Regions from separate parts of the Tardiphaga sp. 20_F10_N6_6 genome, predicted to be linked through region 3. Evidence: predicted binding sites of a transcription regulator. Region 3 holds the regulator's gene; each other region holds the start of a gene.
What was found. Region 3 encodes LexA, which represses DNA repair genes until DNA is damaged. Its sites were predicted from a motif close to TGTTCNNNNTGTGTTCNG; they were not measured.

Region 1 (3,776 bases), 4.3 Mb from region 3:
CGCATCGGTGATCGCCAGGCGCTCGGCCATGGCGACATCGCCGGTGTCGAGGCCGATATCCATCTTCATCACCATGACGCCGCTCTCGGCGTCGCCCTCCATGATGGCACGATTGATCGGCGCCGCGCCGCGCCAGCGCGGCAGTAGCGAGCCGTGCAGGTTGAAGCAACCTAAGGGCGGCACATCGAGAATGTTCTGCGGCAGGATCATGCCGTAGGCGACGACGACCGCAGCCTCGGCCTCATGCGACCGGAACTCGGCTTCGGCTTCCGGCGTCCGCAGCGTCTTCGGCGTGAACACGGGAATGCCGAGCCGTTCCGCCTCGCGCGCCACGGGCGTCGGCTGCAGCTTCATGCCACGGCCCGCGGGCTTTGCTTCGCGGGTATAGACCGCCACGATCTCATGGCCATGGGCCACGAGTTCGAGCAGCGTCGGCACCGCGAAATCCGGCGTGCCCATGAAGATCAAACGAAGCGACATAGGTCGGAGCCGATCTGTTGCAGCGTCGAGCGGAGAAACCTACTCCGCGCGCTTGGCGAGCTTGGTGAACTTCTTCAGCACGCGGTCGCGCTTCAGCTTGGACAGGTAATCGACGAACAGCACGCCATTGAGATGGTCGATCTCGTGCTGAATGCAGGTCGCGAACAGGCCTGAGGCCTCTTCCTCGATGGTCTTGCCGTCGAGGTCCATATAACGGATCCGCACTGTCGCCGGGCGTTCCACTTCCTCGTAATATTCGGGAATCGACAGGCAGCCTTCCTCATAGACCGAGAGCTCTTCCGAGGCCGAGATGACCTCCGGATTGATAAAGACACGCGGCTTCTTGCCGTCCTCCTCATCGTCCTTCTTGGCGATGTCCATGGTGATCAGCCGCAGCGGAACCGCGATCTGGATCGCCGCCAGCCCGATCCCGGGTGCGTCATACATCGTCTCGAACATGTCGTCGGCGAGCTTGCGCACCTCTGACGTCACCTTCTCGACTGGTTTGGAGATCAGCCGCAACTGTTTGTCGGGCAGGATAATGATTTCACGAATGGCCATGGCGGCGATTTAATCTGCGCGCCGGTCCGGGTCAATCCGCTGGAAAAGCTGGACTTTGAAGGACGTTAACTCCCCGCCAACCATGAAAATTGAGGCGCGGTTAACCATGCCGGTTAAGGTCCGCTTAACCACATTTCTTAGGCTTGGGTTAACCAGGAAAATTCATCTTTCATTAACCACAAACGTTCCCTCTTCGTTCGCGCGGTCGACCGAATCGGCTACAAGGATGGGATGAACGAGATTCTTTTCATGATCGGCGACATGCCGGTCACCGCCGGCGTGGCATTGATGGGCTTCAGTGCTCTGGCGCTGGGTTTGCTGCTCACCATCGCCATCATCATCGCTCGCTCCGGTAGCCGCGGCGCCGCCATGGCCATGGCCCAGGCGATCCGCGCCGACGAACTGGAAGAACGCCTCAGCGAAGTGCTGAAGGCGCAGAACGAGGCCACCGGCCGCGTCGACGCCATGGGCCAGGCCTTGGCAGGCCGTCAGGCCGACATGGCGCGCGCGGTGTCCGAGCGACTGGACTCCGTGACCCATCGCGTCGGCCAGTCCATGGAACAGACCACGCGCAACACGATGGAAAGCCTGAGCGCGCTGCATGAGCGCCTGGGCATCATCGACAACGCCCACAAGAACCTCACCGACCTTACCTCGCAGGTGACGACGCTCCGCGACGTGCTCGCCAACAAGCAGTCACGCGGCGCCTTCGGTCAGGCGCGGATGGAAAGTATCGTGAAGGACGGCATGCCGAGCGGCGCCTATGCGTTCCAGCACACGCTGTCGTCGGGTAAGAGGCCGGATTGCGTGATCTTCCTGCCGGACCAGCGCCCGCTGTGCATCGACGCAAAATTCCCTTTGGAAGCCGTCACGGCGCTGCATGACGCGCGCAGCGATGACGAGAAGAAATACGCAGCGCAGCGCTTGCGCGCGGACGTGATGAAACATGTCACCGACATCGCCGAGAAGTATCTGGTGGCCGGCGAGACGCAGGACACCGCGCTGATGTTCGTGCCATCGGAGTCCGTCTATGCGGAAATCCATGACGGCTTCGACGACATCATCCAAAAGGCCTATCGCGCCCGCGTCGTGCTGGTTTCCCCCTCGCTGCTGATGCTGGCTATCCAGGTGATGCAGCAAATCCTGAAGGACGCGCGGATGCGCGACGCCGCCGACCAGATCCGCACCGAGGTACTGAATCTGGGCGACGACCTCACCCGGTTGCGCGATCGCGTGATGAAGCTGCAGACGCATTTCGGGCAGGCCAATGAGGACGTCCGCCAGATCCTGATCTCCGCCGATAAGATCGAGAAGCGCGCCGGCCGCATCGAGGAACTGGATTTCAGCAAGAGCGAGCCGGCGGCCGAGGTAGCCCCGGTCATCGCGAAGACCGCCGCCCCCGACATGTTCGCGCCGCTGCCGCGCAAGATTCAGGCAGGGGAATAGGCCACAGGCCGCTTCCTCCCGAATCTGCTAACCCTTCCCCATGACCAACGCGCCTGACTCGTCCGAAGCCGCCCACGCCCTGAAGCCCCGCGCCACCTGGCGCGAGAGCATGGCGGTTTACCTGCAGCCGCGAGTCCTGATCGTGCTGCTGCTTGGCCTGTCGTCGGGCCTGCCGCTCGCGCTGTCCGGCTCGACCCTGCTGGTGTGGATGCGCGAATCCGGCGTCGATCTCGGTACCATCGGGTTGTTCGCCCTCGTCGGCACGCCCTACACGCTGAAATTCCTTTGGGCGCCGCTGGTCGATGCGCTGCATGTGCCGTTCTTCACGCGGCAATTCGGCCGCCGCCGTGGCTGGCTGGTGTTCTCGCAACTGTTGCTTATCGGCGCGATCCTGCTCCTTGCACTGACCGACCCCGCCCGCTCGCCACTGTTCGTCGCCCTTGGTGCGCTGCTGGTCGCTGCGATGTCATCGACGCAGGACATTGTCGTCGATGCGTTTCGTGTGGAGAGCCTGCCGGAGAGCGAACAGGCGGCCGGCATGGCGTCCTATGTCGCGGCCTATCGCATCGGCATGCTGATCTCCACCGCCGGCGTGCTGTTTCTGGTCAGCGCCTTCGAGAGCACCGGCATCGCGCGCTCCACCGCATGGATGTGGGGCTATGTGGCGATGGCTGCGATGGTGCTGATCGGCACGGTCACAGCGCTTGCGGCCACCGAGCCCGAGCAATCCGCGCAGGCCGAAGCCGCCACGCGCGGCGACAGCGCCTTCACGCGCGTGCTGCAGGCTGCAATCGGCGCGTTCTCCGAGTTTCTGGCCCGCAAGGACGCCTGGGCCGCGCTGGCGTTCGTGGTGCTGTTCAAATTCACCGACGCATTTTCCGGCACCATGACGGCGCCGTTCGTGATCGATCTCGGCTTCACCCGCAACGACTACGCCGCCATCGTCAAAGGCGTCGGCCTTGCCGCCACGCTGATCGGCGGCTTCGCTGGAGGTTTTGTCGCGCGGCGCTATTCACTGGCGGCGAGCCTGTGGATCGGCGCTGTGTTGCAGGCGCTGTCCAATCTCGCCTTCTCATGGCTCGCCATCGTCGGCGTCAATCAATGGGCGCTGGCACTGGCCATCTCGGTCGAGAACTTCACAAGTGCCATCGGCACGGTGATCTTCGTCGCCTACCTTTCGGCGCTGTGCAAAAACCCGCTGCACACAGCCACGCAATATGCGCTGCTCACGGCGCTCGCCGCGGTCGGGCGCACCTATCTCTCGGCAGGCGCAGGTTACGTTGCGCAGG
Region 2 (3,776 bases), 500 kb from region 3:
GAGCGACGTCTCGGGCAAGGCAGAAAATAGTTCAAGTTCAGCACCAGCGACGATCCATCTCACGTGAGTGGGAGCAATGTCGTTCAGCACGAGTTGTCGTGCCGCCTTGCGCCAGCCTTCAAAGTCGGTGTCGCTCTCCAGCACTATGGTGTGCATCGGGTCTCCTGAAATGAAATTCTAGAACCCAAATCCCAATTGCGTCGCCTTCGGCTTGAAACGCTGCGCCAGCTTCGCGCCGTCCAGCAAATTCACGGCCGGGCGATGATCCGGAAGAACGATGAAAGGCAGTGCCTTGTTCCGCGGAATATGCAGCCGGGCGAGGTCGCCGACGCGGATCGACGAGATGCGGCGCGTTTCGATGATCCGCTGCACGGCCTTGGCGCCGAAACCGGGCACGCGCAAAAGGTCTTCGCGGCTGGCGCGGTTGACATCGAGCGGGAAGCGGTCGCGGTGTCGCAGCGCCCAGGCGAGTTTCGGATCCATGTCCAGCGACAGCATGCCGTCATTGTCATCGACGATCTCGTCGGCCTCGAAGCCATAGAAGCGCATCAGCCAGTCGGCCTGATACAGCCGATGCTCGCGGATCAGCGGCGGGGCGCGCAGCGGCAGTGCGCGGCTGGCATCGGGGATCGGGCTGAAGGCGGAGTAATAGACGCGCTTCAGATTGTAGGACCCGTACAGATTGGCCGAGGTCCGGATGATGGTTGAATCATTGGCGCTGTCGGCGCCGACGATCATCTGCGTGCTCTGGCCGGCTGGCGCAAAACGCGGCCCGACCTTGCCGCGCGGCGTCGGCTTGCGACCCTCGCGGGCTTCATCGAGCTTCAACCGCAATCGACCCATGGTGCGGCGTATGGCGCGAACGTCTTTTTCCGGAGCCAGCTTGGCGAGGCTGTCTTCTTCCGGCACCTCGATATTGATCGAGAGCCGGTCGGCATATTTGCCGGCCTCGGTAATCAGTACATCGTCGGCTTCCGGAATGGTCTTGAGATGGATATAGCCGCGGAAATAATGCTCCTCGCGCAGTTTTCGCGCGACGGCGACAACCTGTTCCATCGTGTAATCGGCGCTGCGGATGATGCCCGACGAGAGAAACAGTCCCTCGATGTAATTGCGCCGGTAGAAATCCAGCGTCAGTTGGACGACCTCATCGACGGTGAAGCGGGCGCGCGTCACATTGCTGGAGGCGCGGTTGACGCAATAAAGGCAATCGTAATTGCAGGCATTGGTGAGCAGGATCTTCAGCAGCGAGATGCAACGGCCGTCCGGCGCATAGGAATGACAGATCCCCATGCCTGCGTCGGTCGAGCCGATGCCTTTGCCGTCGCGGGAGTCCCGTTTCTCGGTACCGCTGGACGCACAGGACGCGTCGTATTTCGCGGCATCCGCCAGGATCTCCAGCTTGCGCTTCACGTCCATGTTCAAAAATCCCTTTGATTCCAAACGCTAAAAAAGTGGCTGATGATCCCGATTGACTCGGCTTGCCATCTTAGCTTTATATTAGAACATATCATGAACAAATGGGCCGGCAATGGGTTCACTAAAAACCCGCCACGGCAAAACAATTTCGAGGAGCGGCGCATGACCGGCGCACGCATGACCACGCTCGCGCAATTGCGCGGCAGCATCGAACGCATCGAGACTCACAGCGATACCTATGCGCCGGATCGCGTGTCGCTTGGTCATGCCGAGGCGGACGCGGCGCTGCAAGGCGGCCTCGCGCGTGGCACCATGCATGAGGTGTTCGCCGAAGGCCGGCACAGCGCGGCGGCCACGGGCTTTGTCGCCGGCCTTGCGCATCGTGTCTCGGCAAAGCGGCCGCTGCTGTGGATCCGGCAGGATTTCCCCGAACGCGAATGCGGCGCGCTGGCCATGAGCGGCTGGCGCGAGCTCGGCCTCGATCCGCGCCTGCTGGTCACCGTGCGCGCGCCCGATGTCGAGACGGCATTGCGGACCACGGCTGATGCGCTGGCCTGCGATGCACTGGGCAGCGTCGTGCTGGAAACCTGGGGCGACAGCAAGCAGTTCGACCTCGTCGCCAGCCGCAAGCTCACGCTGGCAGCGCGCGGCTCTGGCGTCACGTGCCTGTTGCTGCGGACTGCAGGCGTTCCGGTCTCGAGTACGGCAGAGACGCGCTGGATCATCCGCTCCGCGCATTCGCCGCCATTCAGGCCCTGGCAATCATGGGGCGTGCCCATGCTCGACGTGCAACTGGTTCGAAATCGTCACGGCCCGAACGGGCAATGGATCATGGAATGGAAGTGTGATGAGTGCGTTTTCCGTGACACATCGGCGCATCCTCAGCCTGTGGCTGCCGCGCCTGCCAACCGATCGCATCAAACGTCAGCTCGCGCGCAACGGCGTGCCAGCTAATCTGCAAGCAAGTATTGTCGTCGCCAAGCAAAGCAATGCGCTGCAGATTTCCGCGCTGGACGATGCCGCGGCGAAGCTCGGCCTCGAACCCGGTCTGCCGCTCGCCAATGCCCGTGCGGTCTGTCCGGACATTCAGGTGTTCGATGCCGATCCTGTCGCCGATACGCAGGTACTGACCGACATCGCCGATTGGTGCGACCGCTTCACGCCGCTGGTGGCGCTGGATCTGCCGCATGGCCTGTTTCTCGACATCACCGGCTGTGCCCATCTGTTCGGTGGCGAGGCCGCACTGATGGAGCAGCTCTGCGCGGCGCTGTCGCGGCAGGGTTTTATTGTCAGTGCAGCGATTGCGGGGACATCGACATGCGCGCGCACGCTCAGTCGATATGTACATGGCCGGATCATCGCCGCGGGCGAGGAGGCCAAGGCAGTGACGCCGCTGCCGCTGTTCACGCTCGGCGCCGATGAGGCGATCACCCGCGGATTGCGCCGCGCCGGCTTGAAGACCATCGGCGATGTCGCCTCGCGGTCGCGCCCTGAAATCACTGCGCGCTTTGGCGCGGAATTCACGACACTGCTGGAACAGGCGCTGGGGCAAAGCGATGCACCGATCTCGCCGCGCAAGCCGCTGCCGGATTATATCGTCGAGCAACGCTTCGCCGAACCGATCGCCACCGATGGCGTGATTACGCTGACACTGGCCAAGCTGGCGCGCACGCTGATCGATGCGATGGACAGGCAGGGCAAGGGCGCGCGGCGGCTGGAAGCGGCGTTCTTTCGCACCGACGGCGCGGTGCGGGTGATCACCGCGGAAACCGGCCTGCCGGTGACCAAGGGCGAGGTGATCGACCGGTTGTTTCGCGAGCGACTGGACGCGATTGCAGATCCACTCGATCCCGGCTTCGGTTTCGATATGATCCGCCTGTCAGCCAGCCGCACCGAGATTGTCGTGCAGCAGCAGCGCGACCTCGATGCCAATGTTCACGCCAATGACGAACTGGCCGACCTGATCGACCGTATTGCTGCGCGGATCGGGTCGCGGCGTGTGCTGGTTTATCTGCCCGTCGAGAGCCACATTCCCGAACGCGCGATGCTGGGGGTGCCGGCACAGCATCATCTGGCTGCCGCCATGCAGGCAGCATGGCCGCCGCGTGAAGACGAGCCGCCTTTGCGGCCGTTACGGTTGTTCGAGCAGCCTGAGGTGATCGACGTCCCGCTTGCGGAGTTTCCAGACAAGCCGCCTAAGAAATTCACCTGGCGACGCGTCTCTCACAACGTCGTTCATGTGGAAGGTCCGGAGCGTGTGTCGATGGAGTGGTGGCGTTCGCAGGAGGCGAAGCCGACGCGCGATTACTTTCGTGTCGAGGATGAGGCAGGTCAACGCTTCTGGCTCTTCCGCGACG
Region 3 (3,776 bases):
TGAAGGGCCGCTCGGGCGAAGTGTTGTGGGACGACACGATCCGCCTCGGCATCGAACTGCGCAAGAAGATGCGCGCTGTGCGCCGCGAATTCGAGGAGAAGGAAACCCGCGCCGAGCGTCGCTGGTTCTTCGAACCCTTCGTGCCCGAGCGCGTCGCGATTCCCGACGCAGCCAGCGAAGGTGCTGTTCACAATGTGCCCTGGGAAAGCATCGGCACTGACCAGCTGGCCACCAATCCGGCTTATTGGCAGCTCGCGCCGGACGCCGCCTGGCATGGCTTCCCCGGCATGGAAGCCGGTTTCACCATGACCGATCCCAACAAGCTGACGGTGCTGACACCCGGCTTCGACCGCACCACCGGCGGCTATGCGGAACACGGCATCCCCGCGCCCGTGGTGGCGCAGTTCCTGCGCGAGAACCGCATCGTGCCGGAGAAAAACGACCTTAACTCGCTGCTCTTCCTGCTGACGCCCGGCGTGGAAGCCAGCAAGGCCGGCACGCTGATATCGGGCCTCGTCGCCTTCAAGAAGCTTCATGACGACAACGCCCTGCTCGAAGACGTCATCCCGGAATTCGCACGGCGCAGGCCCGCGCGTTACGCGGGCATACGCCTGAGGGATCTATGCGGCGACATGCACCGGTTCTTCCGCGAGGCCAATGTGAGCGAACTTCAGACCAGGCAATTCTCCGCTGACCATCTGCCGGAGATTGCCATGTCACCCCATGATGCCGCGCGCTGTCTGGTGCGCAACGACGTCGATTACCTCCCGATCGATGAGATCTTCGGGCGCGTCGCGACGACGCCGTTCGTGGTCTACCCGCCCGGCATCGCCACGATCGTCCCCGGAGAACGGCTCACCGAACGGTCAAAGCCGATGATCGATTATCTCAGGATGTTCGAGACCTGCTTCAACACCTTCCCGGGCTTCGACGTCGAAATCCAGGGCATCTACCGCAAGGTCGACGCCAATGGCCGGATCCGACTTTACACTTACGTGGTCTCCGAATAGGGAGCACGTAAGGAGCCTGATTTGCCAACGGAACTCGAACAGCCGGTCGTCATCCGACCATCACGCGACACCGACGTCGATGCCATGCTGGCGATCTATCGCCGGCACATCCGGCAAGGCGTCGAGGAAGGCGTCAGCGACGCCGACACGCCGCAGCCCGACGATCTCAGAGACCGGCGCAAGAACCTGCGCAGCAAACGGTTCCCGCATCTCGTCGCCACGCAAGGCGGCGAGGTCGTCGGCTACGCCTATGTGGTGCTGTTTCGGAAGCGACCGGCCTATCGCTACACGGTCAAGCATTCGATCTATATCCACCACGGACATGTCGGCCGGGGCATCGGCCGGCTGTTGATGCGCGAGTTGATCGATGTCTGCGCGGCGGCCGGCTTCCGGCAGATCATCGGCTATATCGATGCCGACAACACGGCCTCGCTCGGCTTGCATGAGAGCTTCGGCTTTGCCCGCGTCGGCTTGCTGCCCGGCGTCGCCTATCGCTCCGGCCGCTGGGCCGACACGATCATGGTTCAGCGCTCGCTGGCGACCGGCTCCACGACTCCGCCGCCGCCCATTGGGCGCGTGACGTCCGCGTAGCCCAAGCGACCGCGGAAGCATTTTCCATGTCCGTCGAGGATCGACGACTGGTGAGGAACAGCCTCCTCAAACCTCACTCAACGTGCGTTCTGTTGACGGCAAATTAAGCATTGCAGAACACATATGGAACATATAGTGTTCGTTCATGATTTGTTTCGAGATTCTGTGGCTTTGAGTAGTTTGAGAGTGCCCGAACTCGCGCAACCGATCTTCGAACGATCGTCTCAGGATTGAGACTCACCGTTCGAAGGCCCTTTGAAACGCACGCGGCGGCCGACACCGTCAACTGAGGATGGCTTCAGATGCTCACGCGCAAACAATACGAACTCCTGCGATTCATCGATCAACGGCTGAAGGAAGCCGGCGTCCCGCCGTCCTTCGACGAGATGAAGGATGCGCTCGACCTGCGCTCGAAGTCCGGCATCCATCGTCTGATCACGGCGCTGGAAGAACGCGGCTTCATACGCCGTCTGCCCAACCGCGCCCGTGCCATCGAAGTCATCAAGCTGCCAGAGCTCGGCGCGCCGGTCACCGGCGGCACCGGGCGCCGCGGCTTCACGCCCAGCGTCATCGAAGGCACGCTTGGCAAGGTGCGTTCGGCCGCCAGCATCGCCAGCAACAGCGGCGATGATGACAATGGCCGCACGGTTGCCATCCCGGTCATGGGCCGGATCGCGGCAGGTACGCCGATCGAGGCGCTGCAGACCCGCAGCCACACCATCAGCATGCCCGCCGACATGCTCGGCTCCGGCGAACATTACGCGCTCGAAGTGCGCGGCGATTCCATGCAGGACGCCGGCATTCTCGATGGCGACACGGTGCTGATCCAGCGCAACGAAAGCGCCGACACCGGCGACATCGTGGTGGCCCTGATTGACGACGAGGAAGCCACGTTGAAGCGCTTCCGCCGCCGCGGCGCGTCGATCGCGCTAGAGCCAGCGAACGACGCTTACGAAGTTCGCATCCTGCCGCCTAACCGGGTGCGCATTCAGGGCAAGCTGATCGGCCTGTATCGCCGCTACTGAGATTTGCGCCTCGGCGGATTACTGATCTTCGGGTTGAAGATCGGCTTCCGCCGGCGTCGCATCCACCGGCCGATTTTGTGGCGTACGACTGTTCGGGATCAGATCGTGCTGGGGCTCATCAGGAATGGCGCGCGACCACGGACGGTCCAAGCCCCGTGGCCGGACGGCATCGATGGTAAAGCCGTTCGCAGTTCGGTGCAGGCTCACCGCGCCATTTCGTTGCAAGCGATCCTGATCGATCACCAGCGCCCTGCAATCCCTCGGCGATTGTCGCGCCGTGACGATGAGCGCCGCTTTCTCGCAATCATCTGCGAAGGCATCCGGCTGTAAGACCAGCGCCACCAAAGCCCCATCGGCCAGCGCCGTGATGCACCCGTCGCGGTCGCAGGACACACCGTGGCTGAGGGAGGCATCCGTTGGCAGCCGGGCGTCGGCATCACCGGCAAGCCACTCCTTCGCGAGAAACGCATCCTTGGCGCTGCGCATCATATGCAGGCGCCCCTCCCTGCCCCGTACCGCAACGCTGTGACCGTCACCCGAAATCAGGACATCCGGCTGCTTGACCAGCAACGCCCAGACAATCGAGAGCGCAAGCACACCAAGCCCTGCGAGGCGCAACGGCGTGCGCAGCAATCCCAGCACGATGATGCCGATACTGGCTGATATCAGCGGTCCCGTCCCGAAGGCCGGCATCCGGCCGATGGCGCCGGGCAAGGCTGCCACCCATTGCGTGACGACAATCATCCACTGGATGCCGACATCCATCAGCCGCCAGAACACACCGTCAAAGCCAAACGGCATGGCCACCAAACCGAGAATGCCCGCCGGCATAACCAGTGCCGAGACCACCGGCATCGCCAGGAGATTGGCGACGACGCCATAAGGCGTGACGCGATGGAAATGAAAGGCAGCATAGGGCGTGGTGGCAAGGCCCGCGACCAGCGAAGCCAGTACGAGCATCGCGATCTCGCGTCCGCCCCATAGCGCCACGCGCGCGGTCGCGGAATGATCGGGCGAGGCAAACAGCGCGGGCATGCCTATCTGCACCAATGCGACCAGCCCCAGCGTCGCCGCGAATGACATCTGAAAACTCGGATGCACCAACGCTTCCGGCGAAACGATCAGCACAACCATTGCTGCCACCGCCAGC
Region 4 (3,776 bases), 3.6 Mb from region 3:
GAGGCGGGCGCGGAGGCATTGGTATGTGTGCCCGGCAATCCCGCCGCCGCATAGCGCATGGTCTGCAGATCGCGCGCGGCGGCGACACGCGCCGCGACTTCGGCGGAACCTTCCGACGGTGGCGGCAGAATGAGATCCGCCGCGGTCACCGCCGGGACTTCGATGCGCAGATCGATGCGATCCATCAAGGGGCCCGAGATGCGCGCCTGATAATCCGAGGTGCAGCGATCGATGCGGCCACGCTTGCAGGAGAAGCCCGGCTCGAAAGCGTGACCGCAGCGGCATGGATTCATCGCAGCAACAAGCATGAATCGCGCGGGATAGGTGACGCGGTGATTGGCGCGCGAGACCGCCACCTCGCCATTCTCAAGCGGCGCGCGCAGCGAATCCAGCACGCGCGGATCGAACTCCGGCAGTTCGTCGAGAAACAGCACGCCTTGATGCGCCAGCGAAATCTCGCCCGGCCGCGCGCGCAACCCGCCGCCGGTGAGTGCGGCCATGCTGGCGGAATGATGCGGTGCGCGGAACGGCCGGCGTGAGGTGAGCGCACCGTCCTTGATCTCGCCGGCCACCGACGCGATCATTGAGACTTCGAGGAGTTCCGCCGGCGATAGCGGCGGCAGGATCGATGGCAGCCGTGCCGCCAGCATGGATTTGCCGGAACCTGGCGATCCCGCCATCAATAGATGGTGGCCGCCGGCGGCAGCGATCTCCAGCGCGCGTTTGGCGCTTTCCTGTCCCTTGATGTCGCGCAGATCCACCAGTGTTTCCTCACGCGCATGTATCTTCGGCTGCGGCCGCGACAGAACCTGCGTGCCCTTGAAGTGATTGGCGATCTGGATCAGCGACGTCGCGGCAATGATCTGAATATCGGGACTGGCCCAGGCCGCCTCTGCCCCGCAAGCCGCCGGACAGATCAATCCCTCGTCGCGCGCATTGGCGCCGATGGCAGCCGGCAGCACGCCGGCGACCGGAGCGAGCGAGCCATCGAGACCGAGTTCGCCGAGCACGGTGAAGCCCGTCAATGCATCCGGCGGAATCGCGCCGATCGCGGCCATCAATCCCAGCGCGATCGGCAGATCGTAATGGCTGCCTTCCTTGGGTAAGTCAGCGGGCGCGAGATTGACGATGATCCGCCGTGCCGGCAGCGCCAGACCCGAGGCGACCAGCGCGGCACGGACCCGTTCGCGCGCTTCGGACACCGCCTTGTCGGGCAGGCCGACGATCAGGAAATTCGGCAGGCCGGGCACGACCTGAACCTGCACGTCGACCGCGCGGGCCTCGATCCCCTCAAAGGCTACGGTGGAAACCCGTTGAACCATGCCGCCCTCATTCGAGATGAGAGCGTAACCTAAGGTTGCTTCTACTTCAAGAACAATCAGTGAACGAAATGTAGCGGTAAAGTATGCCGGTTTTGGCTGAAGTAGGCCATTGGCGTAGAAAATCTTAAACACGTCATGCAAAGCATCCTATGAGCTTCGAGACGAAGACTGGGTGCCCGCAGATGTCAGATCGCTTGTCGATGCCGCCAGACGCTCCGGATGACGCCGACCTGATCGCTGCGCTGAAGGCGCAGATCGAAGTCCAGCAGGCCATCATCGATCAACAGGCTGCTTCGCTGGCGCATAGCCGGAAGATATTCGATCGCTCCTCGGCGGCAGCGCGAATCGGCGTCTGGGAATGCGACCTCTCCGATGAATCGCTGGTCTGGACCGATGTTGTCTATGACATCTTCGATCTACCGCGTGGCTCGACGCCGATTCGCGAGGAGGCGCTCGCCTGTTATCCCGAAGAATCCGTCAGGGAACTGACGAAGCGGCGCAGCAAGGCCATCGAGGATCGCACGGGCTTCAGTCTCGATGCGGAGATCATCACCTTCAAGGGCAACCGGCGCTGGATCAGGATCACGGCCACTGTCGAGTCGGTCGACGGCGTTGCCGTCCGCATCTTCGGCATGAAGCAAGACATCACCGAAGAGAAAATTCTGGCGGATCGCAATCGCTATCTTGCCGAATTCGATACGCTGACCGGCCTCGCCAATCGCAGCCAGTTTCAAACCAAGCTGTCGCTGTTCGATGCGGCGTCGGCCATCAAGGTGAAGCCGTTCGGCGCGCTGCTGTTGATCGATCTCGATGAATTCAAGCCGGTCAATGACTGTTTCGGCCACGCAGCGGGCGATGCCTGCCTGACCGTCGTTGCAAATCGAATTCGCAACATCTGTGCCGGTGCGGAACTGGTCGCACGACTCGGCGGTGACGAATTCGCGGTTCTGCTGGGGCCTCACGCGGAATTCGAGGAAGCCTCGGAGACGGCGCGTGCGATCGTCACGCAGTTGGGACTGCCGATTGATCATCGCGGACAACAGTTACGGGTTGGCGCATCGGTCGGCATCGCGCTGGCCGATAACTGCACGTCATCGCAATTGGCAGCCATGGCCGATTCGGCGCTCTATGCGGCGAAGGATGCCGGACGTGGCACGTTCCGGATCTACAAACGCGGCGCGGAGAGACGTCCGAGGGACGCCTCATCCGCGGCGTGAGGATAAATTGATGCGGAATTCCTGCGGCGGTCACTGTCTCAAGATCGCCGCAGGAAAGTCGCAGGATTTCCGCTAGAGATTCATCACCATCGGCTCGGCGATATAGCGGAAGCCGTCGCCCGATTTGACCACATGGCCATAACCCGGCCAGGCAAAGTGATAGGACATCACGGCGGTCTTGTTGGCTGCGAGCATGTCGAGCATCTTCACCCGCGTCGCTGCCGCCATCTTCGGATCGGAGTCATAGGCGAACTCCATGCGCGGCTTCTCCAGCAACAGCACCTGATGATGGGTGAGGTCGCCGAGGAACGCGAAGGACTTTCCGTCCGATTGGATCATGAACATGTGGTGGCCGAACGTATGGCCCGGCGCATGCATGGCGGTAACGCCGGGCAGGAACTCCTGGCCGTCCTTGAAGAACACCAGGCGATCCTTCACCGGCAGCAGGTTCTTGCGCGCATGGACGATGAAGTCCTTGAGCGGCGAACCGAGCTTGCCTTCGTCGGTCCAGAACTTGAAGTCTTCCTCGCTGAGATAGATCTGCGCGTTGGGAAATAGCGCCTTGTCATTGGCATCGACGATGCCGCCGATATGATCGATATGGGCGTGCGAGCACACCACGGCATCGATATCGCCGGGCTTGATACCGGCTTCGGCCATACTTTTCTGCAGGCGACCCGTGGTGTTGCCGAACAGTTGCGACGTGCCCATGCCGGTGTCGAACAGGATCAGTCTGTCGCCCATGTTGATGATCGGCGCGTTCTGTTCGAGCACGACATTGCTGCTGCTGAGGAAATTATCCGTCAGCATCTTCTGCACGTCTTCCTTGGGTACGCCGACGAATGTGCCGGAGGGATCGCCGAGCGGCAAAGGTCCGTCGGAGACAACGGTGACTTCCGCGCTGCCTAACATGAAACGGTGGAAGTAGGGCGCCTGTGTGCCGAGCTTTGGTGCCTTGGCCGATGCGCTGCCGATGAGGCCGGGAGCGAGAAGATTTGCGCCCAAACCAGCGCCGAGCGAGAGCAGGGACCTTCGCGAAACTTCTGAAGTCATGCGTTTCTCCACTGATATGCTTTTGCTTGCCGCCACATGTAGCGGGCCGCTCGATTGGTCGAGCGTGCATCGGCATGCTGCGCTTGCCGTCCATGACTGGCAAGCAAAAGCAGCAGGCGGAGAATTGCGACAAATGGAATTCAAACTGCTGCGTCAAGTATTGACGCAGCGCAGCGAGTGACGC

Region 1: a site for LexA is predicted at 1,225-1,242, ahead of AB7813_RS23350 (DNA recombination protein RmuC). Genes of this name have one in related genera too.
Region 2: a site for LexA is predicted at 1,502-1,519, ahead of AB7813_RS00320 (ImuA family protein). Genes of this name have one in related genera too.
Region 4: a site for LexA is predicted at 1,371-1,388, ahead of AB7813_RS20210 (YifB family Mg chelatase-like AAA ATPase). Genes of this name have one in related genera too.

Annotation. Positions count from the first base shown of each region.
Region 1 covers NZ_CP197239.1:4,884,804-4,888,579, reverse strand. Annotated here, with positions in the region: gene fmt (methionyl-tRNA formyltransferase) at 1-480, opposite strand, end outside; gene def (peptide deformylase) at 520-1,041, opposite strand; gene AB7813_RS23350 (DNA recombination protein RmuC) at 1,273-2,487, shown strand; gene AB7813_RS23345 (AmpG family muropeptide MFS transporter) at 2,528-3,776, shown strand, end outside.
Region 2 covers NZ_CP197239.1:91,953-95,728, forward strand. Annotated here, with positions in the region: gene AB7813_RS00310 (UdgX family uracil-DNA binding protein) at 1-156, opposite strand, end outside; gene AB7813_RS00315 (putative DNA modification/repair radical SAM protein) at 178-1,419, opposite strand; gene AB7813_RS00320 (ImuA family protein) at 1,582-2,373, shown strand; gene AB7813_RS00325 (Y-family DNA polymerase) at 2,267-3,776, shown strand, end outside.
Region 3 covers NZ_CP197239.1:593,581-597,356, reverse strand. Annotated here, with positions in the region: gene AB7813_RS02720 (Orn/Lys/Arg decarboxylase N-terminal domain-containing protein) at 1-1,010, shown strand, start outside; gene AB7813_RS02715 (GNAT family N-acetyltransferase) at 1,032-1,601, shown strand; gene lexA (transcriptional repressor LexA) at 1,904-2,626, shown strand; gene AB7813_RS02705 (ComEC/Rec2 family competence protein) at 2,645-3,776, opposite strand, start outside.
Region 4 covers NZ_CP197239.1:4,199,003-4,202,778, forward strand. Annotated here, with positions in the region: gene AB7813_RS20210 (YifB family Mg chelatase-like AAA ATPase) at 1-1,322, opposite strand, end outside; gene AB7813_RS20215 (diguanylate cyclase domain-containing protein) at 1,505-2,539, shown strand; gene AB7813_RS20220 (MBL fold metallo-hydrolase) at 2,612-3,592, opposite strand; gene AB7813_RS20225 (hypothetical protein) at 3,591-3,773, shown strand.